2 regions of the Pectobacterium sp. 1950-15 genome follow, and region 2 is predicted to be linked to the other one. Evidence: predicted binding sites of a transcription regulator. Region 2 holds the regulator's gene; the other holds the start of a gene.
The links. Region 2 encodes Fur, which represses iron uptake genes when iron is present. Its sites were predicted from a motif close to ATAATAATGAGAACNACTATCAA; they were not measured.

Region 1 (7,670 bases), on a different contig from region 2:
GCAGGCATGGAATCCTTACTTCCTGACCTTCAATGCCCCGTTATGGTCGCTTTCTACCCTGTTCTTTTTCTATCTGGCATTTCCATTGTTAGCCCCACGTCTGTTGAACAGCCGTCATCCGTGGCTGTGGATGGGGATCGTCTGTTTGTTGTACCTGCTCCCGCCGATTTGGGTGATCTGGCAGCAGCAGTTCGGCATGCCGTACACTGGGTTATTGCAGCGCGGGCCGATCTTCCGTCTGCCGGAATTCCTCGCCGGGATTTTGGGGTATGCGCTGTTCCGTCATTATCGTCAGAAAGATCGCTTACCGCTGACCAAAGGCCAGCGCTCTGCACTCGCCCTCTTTATCAGTGTGAATTTCCTTGTCGCTACCTGGCTGTTTACAAAAGGCGAAGCCTATTGGTATTTCCTGCTGCATAACGGCTTGCTCCTGCCAGCTCAGGTCGGCTTGGTCTGCCTCAGCGCGCTGGCACGTGAACCTAATAGCGAGTGGCTGCGACATTGGTCGCCGCGTCTGGGGGCAGCCTCGCTCTCGATCTTTGCGCTGCACGTTCCGCTCTTCAATCTGTTCCGCACGCTGGAACAGCTGGTGCGCGGTAACCCGATGGCCTGCTTCAGCGACTGGGATCAGTGCATTGCCGCCGCCGGCCAGGTGCAGCTCTCCATGACGGGCTATGTCATTTTCCTGCTCACCACCGTGACGCTCTGTGTGCTCTTCCAGGAACGGATCGTGCTGCGCGTGAGGACGTTCCTGACCTCGCGTTTCCTGAACACCAACAGTACCTCACGCACGCAACGTACTGCGTAGCATCAGTTCTCGCACGCGCTTCTCTGGCCTGAAACCGTCTGGGCCAGAGAGGCCGTTCCTGCATGACGCATTGCCTTTCCAGTAGCCCAAAAATGTGACAACCGTCGCGTTATAGCCGTTAATCATCAATAGCAACTTTTATAACTATTTACATTCTAATCAATTACCGTTTTCGGGTAGAGCATCACTTCGATTCCTGTTAATGTTTGCCGTTCCGGGCTAAACCGGTTCGTTATCAACGGCTGTACGTCTTTGTCTCCGACGGACATCTCAATACCTGTCACCACTGTTTACTTGGCAATAATGACACTATCCAAACACGCAATCTCTTCCCTCAGCCTGGTTATCGCCCTCTCTGCTGGCGTTACGCAGAGCCGCGCTGACACCATTTGGTTGAACAACGGCGACAAGCTCACAGGGAAAATCACGCTGCTCGACGGCGGTAAACTGTTTATCAACACCGACTATGCTGGCTCTATTTCTGTAGCCTGGGACAAGGTGAAAACCTTTGAATCCGACCATGGTCTGGTGATTCAAGGCGAACGCTACGAGAAAGGCGTTCTGTATCCGACGATCAAAGCGGGCGAGAACCGCGCTATCGTCGCGAACCCGTCGCTTGCTAACGAAGCTGCTGGTCCGCAAACATTGCCGCTTTCTGAAATTACGTCCATCGTCGCGCAGAAGCCGCTGGTGACCGATTTCGCCTGGAAAGGCAACATTGATGCCGGCATGTCGCACAAGAAAAGTTCGACAGAAACGGATAACTACGATGTGGCGCTGAACACCAAAGCGCGTCACGATACGTGGCGACACAACCTTGATGCCAGTTACCATTTGGCAAAAGAGGATAAAGTCGAGAGCACCAAGAATGCGGCTGGCGAATATGCGCTGGATAAATTCGTGGATGAGAACTGGTTCTGGCAGGGTCGTTACCAGTACAAACGCGACTGGATCGAAAGCATTAAAATCAACCGTTCTTTCGGTCTCGGTCCCGGCTATCAGTTCTGGGATAACGATTTAGGCGCGTTCTCTCTGACCTCACTGGTCAACTCCCAAACCTTCGTCTACCGCGATCAGGGCGAGGATGACTTCTACTCCGGTGGGCTCAAATGGGCGTACAACCGCTACCTGTTCAGCAAATCGGTTGAAGCCTTCACCAACGGTGAATTGGGGCGTTCATTTGACGGCACTGCGCCAATCTATCTGAAAGCGGATGCAGGCATGCGCTTCAAGCTGACCGACTGGTCTTCGATGACGATGAAAGTGTCACGTACCCGTATCGAAAGTAATCAGGGGAATGTTGACGACACGCTGTACACCATGGGTGTTGGCGTCGGCTGGTAATTCGGTCGCTTCACACGTCTCAAGGTGAACGGCGATATTGTCGTTCACCTCGATTCTCACGCTCGTCGCGCCGTTATTGTCCCTTCCCTGCCGCCGCAGAACACGACTGTTGCAGAACACGCACCCGCTGTGCCAGTTCGCTCACGCTTGCATCTTCCGTCCCGTGATTTTTCAGCTCTTGCTCCAGCGCAAACAGATATTGCGCATTGGTGCCAAGCGGCCCGCTCGCACGCGCAATCAGCGGGGCAACGCTCTGAATGCAGGTATCATTTTCATTAAGGGGATGCTCCGGTTCGGACACAAACACCAGCGCCGTCAGCGGCGTGCCGTTTTTCCGCTGCAGTTCACACCAGAGCGGACGATAGCAGCCCGTCAGCATTTCACGCTTCCACAGCAGCTCCAGATCTTCACGCAGAGACGCTTCCGGTAAACGGAAAGCCAGACCTGTCGTTTGCCCGCCGGGCTGTAACGCCAGCATCCGTCCCGGCTGGGTTACCGTGCCACGGCCAATGGTGAGACGCAGGCAAAAGGCACGCTGCCACCCTGTCAGCGTCGCCAGACAGGTTTCTTCGGCGTCAAAAACCGGGTTCCACATCAGCGAACCGTAGCCAAACACCCAGACCGGACAGCTATTGGGCCGGAGCGCCAGCATTCTGTCCAACGAATCAGCCCGCTGTTGCGGCGTGAGCAGTAAGGTTTCTTCAATACAACCAAAAGACGTTCTACAATCTGCTTTCTGCAAAAAATCGCGTGTTAACACTACTTACCACCCCCAACCCTACTCTTTTCCTGCTCGTCAGATCGGCTCTCGCCCTGCGTTTAAAAACCTAACTGCTTCATCTGCTTAATTTTACAACACCATCAATCATGAGGTTATTCATTTATGGCTTTGCGATCAAGTTTGATAGTGGTCACAAAAACTAAAAAAGTTCGTGATAATGTTTCATCCGCGCGATATTCCGCTTTTGTACCCTAAATAATTCGAGTTTCAGGAAGGCGGCAAGAGAAGGCATCCCGATGAGCTTACTCAAGTAAGTGATTCGGGTGACTAAACGTAGCCAACGCACATGCAACTTGAAGTATGACGGGTATATCAACTTAATCGGCAACGCGTCGCCAGACTTGACGCTTTACGGATACAAACCTCATTTTTGTGATAACAGAAGCCTGTTTTCGACCTTTTGCTGTATATGAAAGCCCAACAGCGTATTTATTTCGATGGAATGACAACGACTAAACACAAAATGATAATAATTATCATCTCGTATTGTTATTATTTCCCATACCGGAATCGACTACCCACGGAGACACTGAATGGCAACGCCGCGTCAGCCTGTTTTAGTTCAGGTTAAACAGATCCACGATATTTCCCCTCATTTGCGCTGCATTACTTTCCAGCATGACGCGTTGCGCGATTACCCAGCCGAGCGCTATGGCGCGCATCTCAAACTTTTTCTACCGCAGGCAGGACAGCAAAAACCGGTTCTGCCTGCCATTGGTGAACGCGGCCCGGTCTGGCCGGAGGGCGAAGCCCGCCCTATCGTTCGCACTTATAGCGTCCGCGCACTGCGACCAGAAGAGGCGGAGCTGGATATGGTTTTCGCGCTGCATGAACACGCCGGGCCTGCCGTCACGTTTGCCCGTCAGGCCAAACCCGGTGATTGGGTCGGCATTTCACAACCCGGCGGCCCGCTCCCTATGCTGCCGCCAGCCTCCGCTTATTACCTGGCCGCTGACCCGTCTTCGCTCCCTGCGCTCATGGCGCTGTTGGAGAACCTGCCCGACGGCGCTCAGGGACATGCCGTCATTCGTGTCGACAGCGAGGCAGATAAGCTCGATATCGCTAAACCATCACAGCTTCAACTGCACTGGATCGTCGGCGGAACCGACGCGACCGATACGCTGTTGCAACGTTTTCAGGCGCTTCCAACAGCTGAAAATGCATTTTACTGGTTAGCGGGTGAGGATCGTATCGTGGTTCAGCTCCGTCGCCATGTGCGTCGCGAGCGTGGGGGTGAACGAAATCAGATGTATGCAGTACCTTATTGGCGAGAGGGGTTAAATGAAGAGGATTATCATCATAAACGCCACGATATCATGGACAATCCTGACGAATAACCACAAAAAATACATTTGATATTATTATGATAGGGAGAAGATACACAGATTCTCCCTCTTCATTTGAATTTCATCTCAAAGCGTAAAAATCCGTAAAACTCCCCGCGTTATGCCGACAATCTGTTATCATCTTGTTCGTTTCATTACGTTATAACTACTTTTTAGTAACCTTTTGCTGTTTATTACCGTTTTATGCCCTGAATACGTCGAGTGGGCGGTATGCTAGCTTGAAGTATGACGGGGATATTTTGCCGTATCATTCCTCTGGATAAGGAGAACTCCCGCAATGAAGTCTCATGCTGAGGTGGTCAAAACTCGCCATCATGAATACTCACTCATTTTTCCTGTTATTGCGCTGGCCGTGCTCTACATGTGGGGCAGTTCACAAGATTTCATCGCTATTCTCGGCATCAACGCCCTTGCGTTAGCCGGAATACTTTTCAGCGCGTTCAGCGTGGTACGTCACGCCGACGTGCTCGCGCACCGTCTGGGTGAACCCTATGGATCGCTGATCCTCAGTCTGTCCGTCGTCATTCTGGAAGTCAGCCTGATTTCAGCGCTGATGGCAACCGGTGACGCCGGCCCAGACCTGATGCGTGACACCCTCTATTCGATTATCGTGATTGTCACCGGTGGCCTGGTGGGCTTCGCCCTCTTGCTCGGCGGCCGTAAGTTCGCAACACAGTATGTTAATCTCAGCGGCATCAAGCAGTACCTGATGGCGATCTTCCCCTTGGCGGTGATTGTGCTGGTTTTCCCCAGCGCGTTGCCAGATGGTAATTTCAGCGTAGCGCAGTCGCTGATTATTGCCGCGATTTCCGCGGCGATGTACGGCGTGTTCCTGTTGATTCAAACGCGTACGCACCAAAGCCTGTTTGTGTATGAACACGAAGACGAAGGCGACGGTGATGACCCTCATCACGGTAAACCCTCCGCGCACAGTTCGCTGTGGCACACTGGCTGGCTTCTGATTCACCTGATTGCCGTTATCGCGGTAACCAAAATGAACTCCATGCCGTTGGAAACGCTGCTGACCGAAATGAACGCGCCAACGCAGTTTACGGGCTTCCTGGTCGCGCTGTTAATCCTCTCTCCTGAAGGGTTGGGAGCGATCCGCGCCGTCCTGAAAAATCAGGTACAGCGCGCGATGAACCTGTTTTTCGGTTCCGTGCTGGCAACCATTTCACTCACGGTTCCTACCGTTACGATCATCGCCATGCTCACCGGCCGCACGCTGAACTTCGGTCTGGATATGCCGCACATCGTCGTGATGCTGTCGGTGTTGGTGCTGTGCCACATTACGTTCTCCACTGGCAGAACCAACGTATTAAGCGGCAGTGCGCATCTGGCACTTTTTGCCGCCTATCTGATCACCATCACGCTGTAACCCCTCTGCCGACGCGGTTTTCGCCGCGTCGGCCCCGCAAGACTGCACTTCTCTTGATGTATATCTGGATCTTCTGAGCGCGTCCGGCGTATCGTAAGGCTGTCGTCGACGGACCGGCAGGCCCGCCATGTTGATTTACTTCCTTACTTTGGTTTCTGCTTAGATGAAAACGCACGGAATTAACGGCGTCAGGCCGTTCAGCGCGCTGATTGACGCGTGCTGGCGCGAAAAATATACGCTGCAACGTTTTACCCACGACATTATCGCCGGCGTTACCGTCGGTATCATCGCCATTCCCCTGGCGATGGCACTGGCGATTGCCAGCGGCGTTCCGCCACAGTATGGGCTCTATACCTCAGCGATTGCCGGGATCGTCATCGCCGTCAGCGGCGGTTCGCGCTACAGCGTCTCAGGCCCGACAGCCGCTTTCGTCGTTATTTTGTATCCCGTGTCGCAACAGTTCGGGCTCTCTGGCCTGCTGGTTGCCACCTTGCTTTCCGGCGTATTTCTGCTGTTGATGGGGATCTGCCGCTTCGGCCGCCTGATTGAATACATTCCGCTTTCCGTGACGCTGGGGTTTACCTCCGGGATCGCTATCACCATCGGTACCATGCAAATCAAGGATTTCTTCGGCTTGCAGATGGCCGTGGTTCCCGAACATTACGTCGAAAAAGTGGCGGCGCTGGCGCAATCGCTTCCGACTCTGCACCTTGCTGATACGCTGATTGGCGCAACGACACTGCTGGTTCTCATCGTTTGGCCCAGACTCGGTATTCGCCTGCCCGGCCATTTGCCCGCACTGCTGGCAGGCGTTGCGGTGATGGGGATCATGTCTCTGCTCGGTGAAAACGTGGCTACAATCGGTTCCCGGTTCAGCTATATGCTCGCGGACGGTTCGCAAGGGCAAGGCATCCCGCCCATCCTGCCGCAGCTCATTCTGCCGTGGGATATTCCGTCACCGGATGGCAAGACGATGACGCTGGATTGGAAAAGTATTTCCGCACTGCTGCCTGCCGCATTCTCTATGGCGATGCTGGGCGCGATCGAATCGCTGCTGTGCGCGGTCGTGCTGGACGGGATGACGGGCAAAAAACACAATTCTAACGCGGAGCTGATGGGCCAGGGATTCGGTAACATCATTGCTCCCTTCTTTGGCGGCATTACCGCGACCGCCGCGATTGCCCGCTCCGCCGCTAATGTGCGCGCAGGCGCCAACTCGCCGCTCGCCGCCGTGATTCACGCGCTGTTGGTGCTATTGGCGTTGCTGATACTTGCGCCGTGGCTGTCTTATCTGCCGCTGGCGGCAATGGCGTCGCTGCTGCTGATTGTCGCCTGGAACATGAGCGAAGCGCACAAGGTGGTGGATTTACTGCGCCACGCCCCGAAAGACGACATCATCGTGATGCTGCTTTGCATGTCGTTAACCGTACTGTTCGACATGGTGATCGCCATTACGGTCGGCATCGTGCTGGCGTCTCTGCTCTTCATGCGGCGCATCGCGCAGATGACCCGCCTGAGCGAACTGCCGGACACCAAAATACCGGACCATCTGGTACTGCGTGTTAACGGCCCGCTGTTTTTCGCCGCAGCAGAGCGCATCTTCAACGATCTGACCGTGCGCAGCGAAGGCTATCAAAATATCATCTTGCAGTGGGATGCGGTGCCGGTGCTGGATGCCGGCGGGCTCAACGCGTTCCTGCGCTTTAGCGAGACGCTGCCTGAAGGCAAGCAGCTCATCATCACCGACATTCCCTTCCAGCCGTTAAAAACGCTGGCGCGGGCAAAGATCCACCCGATTGAAGGGCGGCTTAGCTTCTACGGCTCATTAGCGCAGGCGATTGAGGCGACGACGGTGCACCCCAGCGTAGCAAAGACAGAGTAGAAAGATCGTGCAGGCCACGCCGTGCTAATGCTGCACGGCTGGCATGTTGAACCGGACAGACAGACGTTCGTCCCGCAACGTTAAATCCAGCGCCGCGTCACATTCGCGGCTAATCGTGCTCAGCTGCTCGT
Region 2 (7,670 bases):
CATGGTTTGTCGCCGCGTTCGCCGCAGATGAATTACCCCGCGATGGCGCAGGACGTACTGGCGCTGCTGGATGAACTGAACATCGAACGCGCTATCGTGATTGGGCATTCAATGGGCGGGAAAGTCGCGATGGCGCTCAGCGCGCTCATTCCCGAACGGCTGGACAAACTGGTCGCGATTGATATCGCACCAGTGGATTATCAGGTGCGCCGCCACGACACCATTTTTGCCGCGCTACGCGCCGTGACGGAAGCGGGCCTGACCTCGCGTACGGAAGCCACCGCATTAATGCGTCAGCATATAAAGGAAGAAGGCGTGATTCAGTTTTTGCTGAAATCCTTCCAACAAGGAGAGTGGCGTTTTAACGTACCGGTGTTGTGGGATGAGTACGAAAACATCGTTGGCTGGCAGGAGGTTCCCGCCTGGCAAGGCCCTATCCTGTTCATTCGCGGCGGCGATTCCCCTTATCTGGACGATCGCTATCGCGATTCGTTATTGCGCCAATTCCCGGCGGCGCGTGCGCATGTGGTCAGCGGAGCAGGCCACTGGGTTCACTCAGAAAAGCCTGATGCGGTTTTGCGCGCTATCCACCGTTTTCTGGACACGAATTAACCAGACAGCACTGACACTGGCGGATTCATGATAACGGCGACAGTTAACCGTTGTCGCCGCCAGTGCGGCTAGGGTATGATGGCGCTCGCAGTAGAGGGACGGCTGATTCAGCCACAAGCATTGTAACCACTTCATCAAAATGCACGCATCACTTCCCGACATGTTTCACAGATAGCAAACCGCATCCTGGCGACCTCTGTTGCAGGGTGAGAATCGGCATCGCTTTTATTTGTAGAACAAGATGGACAGCACCGTGTATTTTGGTCCGAATACCTTGCAGTATCATTACTTATGGCAAAAGAACAAACGGATCGCACCACACTGGATCTGTTCGCAGACGAGCGTCGTCCGGGCCGCCCCAAGACCAACCCGCTCTCGCGTGACGAACAACTAAGAATTAACAAGCGTAATCAGCTACGTCGCGATAAAGTTCGTGGCTTGCGCCGTGTTGAATTAAAGATTAACAGCGACGCCGTTGATATCCTGAACAGCCTTGCTGAAGAGCGGAACATCAGCCGCAGTGAGTTGATTGAAGAGATGCTGCTGGCGCAGTTGGCAGAACAACAGTCCTGATTGACGTAATACGATATTCACACCTTGTGCGGCGCCATTTCTGACGCCGCCTGAACATTCACCCAAGATTAAACACTCGACCCCAGGTTAAACAACACGTCTGTTCTGACTAACATACGGTTTTTCTGATGAAAACCCGCATCAGAATTTTTCCCAGTTGTCGTTGCTGGGCGGCAACGCTTTAGCTGCGGCGGCACGTGGCGCAACCGCCTGCGCTTTCTGCATCGGTTTTGCTGCGACTTGCAGCGCTGACTGCGAGTCAGACAACTGGAACAGCGACACCGTCTGGTTCAGCAACGCCGCCTGCTCTTCCAGCGACAAGGCGGCCGACGAGGCCTGTTCAACCAACGCGGCGTTTTGCTGCGTTACGCTGTCCATTTCCGCTACGGCCTGACCAACCTGTGCAATCCCTTTGCTTTGTTCTTCCGATGCCGACGCAATCTCACCCATAATATCCGTCACGTTGGTCACCGCACGGACGATATCCTGCATGGTGTCACCAGCATCGCTAACCAGGTTGGAACCCGTATCGACACAGCGAACAGACTCAGAAATCAGCCCTTCGATCTCTTTCGCTGCCTGCGCACTGCGCTGTGCCAGACTGCGTACTTCTCCCGCCACCACGGCGAACCCACGCCCTTGCTCACCCGCACGCGCGGCTTCTACCGCCGCATTCAACGCCAGAATGTTGGTCTGGAAAGCGATGCCGTTAATCACAGTGGTGATTTCTGCAATTTTTCTCGAACTGCCAGAGATTTCCGCCATGGTTTTCACCACGTTCTCAACGATCTCGCCGCCCTTCTTCGCCGTTGTCGAAGCTTGCAACGCCAGTTGGCTAGCGTGGTTGGCGTTTTCGGCGTTCTGTTTCACCGTCGCCGTCAGTTGCTCCATGCTTGCCGCAGTTTCTTCCAGCGCGGAAGCCTGCTCTTCAGTACGTGAAGACAGATCGTTGTTGCCCGCAGCAATTTCAGAAGCCCCCTGATAGATGGAATCCGTGCTGTTTCTGATCGTGCTAACCGTGCTGGCCAGACTCCCCTGCATTTCACGCAGCAGTGGGAACAGACGACCGACACAGTTATTGCCGAAGTCCAGAATTGGCTTGCCCAGATGGCCGGAAGCAATCACGCTAAAGTGATAGCGCAGGTCATTTAATGGACGAACCAGACACACAACCAGATAACGGTCAGTCAGGAACAGCATGATCAGACCGATAACCAATCCGCTCAGCAAAATGTTCTGTCCAATCGTGGTGATTTTTTCAAAACGAACGCCTGCCGCATCGAATTTCTCTGCGCTGGCGTTACTGAATGCGGATAAAGATGCACCAAATTGGCGACTCAATGGCGGCACAACGTTCTTGGCCTGATTTTGGTAATCATCCAGTGCGTTGGCAACGGCCTTCTGGTAAAGCGGCTCAACCCCCTGAGTAACCAGATTGTTCCAGTCACGACTGACAGCCTGTACCAGCGCCGCATCCAGACCCGCATGATCGATAGCATTAAACGCCACCAAATCAGACTTCAGTTTATCCAGCGCGACAAGTGCAGAAGCCTGCTCTTTATCTGCGGCGGCATTATCACCGCTGCGGCGAGCGTCAACGGCACGCGCCAGACGGGTTACCATACGGAAGTATTGATCGTTGCCCTGGTTGATAAAATTCATATTCTGAACCAGCAAGGTGCTGGTTTTCGAGGTCGTCGTCATCTCTTTAAAAGAGAACATGGTATATATCGATACGCCACCCCAAAGGACACAAAAAATGCCCAGCACCCATAGCATAGCGGTTCTGATGGCAATATTTTTTATAAGTCTCATAGCTCACTCCAAATCAGGAAAATGGTTAAAAAGATTTTTATCGCTAATCAACCGATATGAATCAGAAAATTCACACCATGAAACAGGTCACTTCTCCCTAGCGTTCACATTTCACCGAGTTGAAAACTCAAAAACCACGCTAACTCATCGGCTAAACACAGAGAATATTTAGCGTTCTCGCTATATTTATTAATATAATTTTTTATATTGAGAATGGATGCACTTATTTTTATAGATATAAGTTTTTTAATCAGAGAGTTACCATAAAGTTCGCTACCGCCGCGCCTCACGTGCGTTGGCATCGGCATGCTGTCAATGGGCAAGGCAATTTACGCTGAACTTTCACTTTATTCTTTAACATCAAAAGGCTAAAACCTTTTCCTTCTGTATTTTCATCGTCTCATCTGTAAATGGTTATAATTCTTATTTCCATTTATTAGGAATATTCCCGAGAAATGTTACAGACTTTCAATTCGATTAAAACATTATCTTTTGTATGCATTTTAATTCTCACGAAGAGTAACGTACCGTGAGGTGACTTTTATTTCTTACAAAAAGAAGTCTGCTTTTAATTACAATCGGAATCAGTTGTAAAAATAAAAAGCATATTCATAAAAAATGAAACATTGTTATAAATAAATACCCACCAAGATATTAAGGAAATGAGCGTTTAATCCCTGACGATACCATAATCCCTATTCATTATGGGGAATTTAGCGTCGGCAGAACTGCGTTTCGTTTCTTTTACTCCCCTCCACATTTCATACGCCTTTGATTTACGCATCCTTACCGATACGAGTTTCTCCTGATGTGAGTGTCTGTTATTATTAACAGATAAGTGGGTGAAACATTACACCATACCATTAGGAATCAAGAGGTTATTCAATTCATGGCACTCATCGGAATATTCTTTGGCAGTGATACTGGCAACACTGAAAACATCGCCAAAACGATCCAACAGCAGTTAGGCACCAACGTTGCTGATGTTCATGACATCGCCAAAAGCAGCAAAGAAGACCTCGAAGGTTTCGACATTCTGCTGCTGGGTATTCCAACCTGGTATTACGGTGAAGCTCAGTGCGATTGGGATGACTTCTTCCCTTCGCTGGAAGAAGTTGATTTCACAGGAAAACTGGTTGCCCTGTTTGGCTGCGGCGATCAGGAAGACTATGCGGAATACTTCTGTGATGCCATGGGTACTATCCGTGACATTATCGAACCTCGCGGCGCGACGATTGTCGGCCACTGGCCAACAGAGGGCTATTACTTTGAAGCCTCTAAAGGGCTCGCCGACGACAACCACTTCATCGGCCTGGCTATCGATGAAGACCGCCAGCCTGAACTGACCAGCGAACGCGTAACAACGTGGGTCAAACAGATCAGCGATGAACTGAACCTGAAAGAGCTGGTTGGCTAAATCCTATTGGCTCTGATAATCCCTATCAGAGCCAAAACAGCATTGATAGGTAAAACCTTTCATAATAATTGATACATTTTTTTAACTTCTATCAGTAAACCTGTACAATAATCCCATCGGTTTTATACGTGCTTCACCATTTCCTCATTCATCAACAACGTATTGCGTTCTATACCAGTAGTGTGAATGGGGACAATATTGTTAACATTCCCTTGTTTTCATTTTGTATGTGCGGTTCTATAATTGGGACGCTATTACATTTTTTGAGCCGACCGATGTCATAGGCTAGGCAGCCTCCATTGATAAGTAAGCAACAGGACTAAACCCGCATGACTGACAACAATACCGCATTAAAGAAGGCCGGCCTGAAAGTCACTCTTCCAAGACTGAAAATACTGGAAGTGTTACAGGATCCTGTCTGCCATCACGTCAGTGCGGAAGATTTATATAAGAGACTGATTGATATGGGCGAAGAGATTGGTCTTGCTACCGTCTATCGCGTACTCAACCAGTTTGATGATGCGGGCATCGTAACCCGTCATAACTTCGAAGGTGGAAAGTCCGTCTTTGAACTGACGCAGCAGCATCATCACGATCACTTAATTTGCCTCGACTGTGGCAAAGTCATTGAATTCCGCGATGAGTCTATCGAAGCACGCCAACGCGAGATCGCAGAAAGACACGGCATTAAACTGACCAACCACAGTTTGTATCTCTACGGGCATTGCAGTGAAGGGGATTGCCGAGAGGACGAAACCCTGCACGATTCCACACGATAAATCGACCGCATAAAAAAATAAAACCGCCGAGGCGGTTTTATTTTTGTCTTCTTTCCAGTCAGCCTTAGCCAACCCAGGTATCGCGCAGCCCAACCGTACGGTTAAACACCAGATGCTCTGCACTGGAGTAAACACGATCGGCACAGAAGTAACCTTCACGCTCAAACTGATACGCTTTCTCTGCTTCTGCTTGCGCCAGGCTCGCTTCGACAAAACCTTGCGTAATCTTCAGTGAGTCTGGGTTAATCGTCGACAGGAAGTCCTCTGCCGCGCCAGGGTTTGCCACACTGAACAGACGATCGTACAAACGGAATTCTGCGGGTACCGCGTGTGCCGCAGAAACCCAGTGAATCACGCCCTTCACTTTACGGCCATCAGCCGGATCTTTGCTCAGCGTCTCTGCATCATAGCTACAGTAGATCGTAGTGATGGTGCCCTGCTCGTCTTTTTCAATGCGGTCGGCTTTGATCACGTAGGCATTACGCAGACGCACTTCTTTACCCAACACCAAGCGTTTGTACTGTTTGTTAGCTTCTTCACGGAAGTCAGCACGGTCGATATAGACTTCACGGCTGAATGCCACCTGACGTGACCCCATTTCCGGCTTGTTCGGATGGTTTGGCATCGCGACAAATTCTTCATGCCCGGCTGGCAGATTCTCGATCACGACTTTGACCGGATCCAGCACCGCCATCGCACGCGGGGCGTTCTCATTCAGATCGTCGCGGATACAGGATTCAAGCGCGGCCATTTCCACGTTGTTATCCTGTTTCGTGACGCCGATGCGCACACAAAATTCACGGATAGAGGCTGCGCTATAACCACGACGGCGCAGACCAGAGATGGTCGGCATGCGCGGATCGTCCCATCCTTCAACGACATTTTCCACCACCAACTGATTCAGCTTACGCTTGGACATAATCGCGTATTCGAGATTGAGGCGAGAGAATTCGTACTGACGCGGATGGCAAGGAATCGTAATGTTGTCCAACACCCAGTCGTACAGGCGGCGGTTATCCTGGAATTCCAGCGTACACAGTGAATGCGTGATCCCTTCCAGCGCATCGGAGATGCAGTGGGTGAAGTCATACATCGGGTAGATGCACCACTTGTTACCCGTCTGGTGGTGATCGGCAAATTTAATACGGTACAGCACCGGATCGCGCATCACGATAAAGGACGATGCCATATCGATTTTTGCTCGCAGGCAGGCCGTACCTTCCGCAAACCCGCCGTTACGCATTTTTTCAAACAGCGCCAGGTTTTCCTGCACGGTACGGTCGCGGTAAGGGCTGTTTTTGCCCGGCGCCGTCAACGTACCGCGGTATTCGCGGATTTGCTCGGGCGTCAGTTCATCGACATAAGCCAGCCCTTTACCGATCAGCTCAACCGCATACGCATGCAGTTGATCGAAATAATCAGAAGAATAGCGGACGTCGCCGCTCCATGAAAAGCCCAGCCACTCGACGTCACGTTTGATCGACTCAACGTATTCGATATCTTCTTTTACTGGGTTGGTGTCGTCAAAACGCAGGTTGCATTGCCCCTGATAGTCACGCGCGATACCAAAATTCAGGCAAATAGACTTGGCATGCCCAATATGCAGATAGCCGTTCGGCTCTGGCGGGAAACGCGTCTGAATATGGTCATGCTTACCGGACGCCAGATCTTCATCGATAATCTGACGGATAAAGTTGGTTGGGCGGGCTTCAGCCTCACTCATTCTTCATTCCTCAATGCTAAAACGACGTATAACCGACAATGATCCAACAAGCTACGCTGGGAAACAACCGTTAGTTTCATTTAATTATTCATAACGAAAAAAAAGGGCGAGATTGCCATCTCGCCCTATCAATTTCATGGACATAACACCACGTTAAACAAGTAGCACCGTCATATTAGGCCTTGTCGCGTTCCGCTTTCAGTGCGGTCGCTATCGATTCAGCCTGTGTGCCCACGACAATCTGTACGCTTTGCTTATTCAGACGAATAACGCCCGCCGCACCAAGACGCTTCGCCTGTGCATCATCCACCAGAGAGGAATCCGCCACGTTCAAACGCAGACGCGTAATACAGGCATCAATACCGAGCAGATTGTCTTTCCCACCCAGTGCCTGCAGGTAACCCCGCGCCAGTGACGCTGTATCACCTGATTTCTCGCTCGCGGATGCGGTACTCACGTCATATCCATCAGCTTCGCTACCGCTCACGGCCAGCTCACGTCCCGGCGTTAACAGATTGAAGCGCGTGATGGTAAAGCGGAACACCACATAGTAAATAACGAAAAATGCCAGTCCCTGAACAAGCAGCATGTACCACTGGGTAGCCAGCGGGTTGCGCGAAGACAGCACCATGTCCACCAGACCGGCACTGAAGCCAAAGCCGGCAATCCAATGCATGCTGGCTGCGATAAAGACGGAAAAACCAGTCAGCAGCGCATGCAGGAAATACAGCACCGGTGCCACAAACATGAA

Region 1: the regulator Fur is predicted to act here: its motif matches at 3,391-3,413, upstream of WCT94_RS05855 (siderophore-interacting protein).

What each region holds. Positions count from the first base shown of each region.
Region 1 covers NZ_JBBBQR010000004.1:5,272-12,941, forward strand. Annotated here, with positions in the region: gene WCT94_RS05840 (acyltransferase family protein) at 1-808, shown strand, start outside; gene WCT94_RS05845 (DUF481 domain-containing protein) at 1,112-2,152, shown strand; gene WCT94_RS05850 (gamma-glutamylcyclotransferase) at 2,226-2,912, opposite strand; gene WCT94_RS05855 (siderophore-interacting protein) at 3,467-4,270, shown strand; gene chaA (sodium-potassium/proton antiporter ChaA) at 4,557-5,657, shown strand; gene dauA (C4-dicarboxylic acid transporter DauA) at 5,821-7,539, shown strand; gene WCT94_RS05870 (hypothetical protein) at 7,564-7,670, opposite strand, start outside.
Region 2 covers NZ_JBBBQR010000005.1:75,172-82,841, forward strand. Annotated here, with positions in the region: gene ybfF (esterase) at 1-612, shown strand, start outside; gene ybfE (LexA regulated protein) at 904-1,185, shown strand; gene WCT94_RS07710 (methyl-accepting chemotaxis protein) at 1,327-3,000, opposite strand; gene fldA (flavodoxin FldA) at 3,890-4,417, shown strand; gene fur (ferric iron uptake transcriptional regulator) at 4,747-5,196, shown strand; gene glnS (glutamine--tRNA ligase) at 5,261-6,919, opposite strand; gene nagE (N-acetylglucosamine-specific PTS transporter subunit IIBC) at 7,095-7,670, opposite strand, start outside.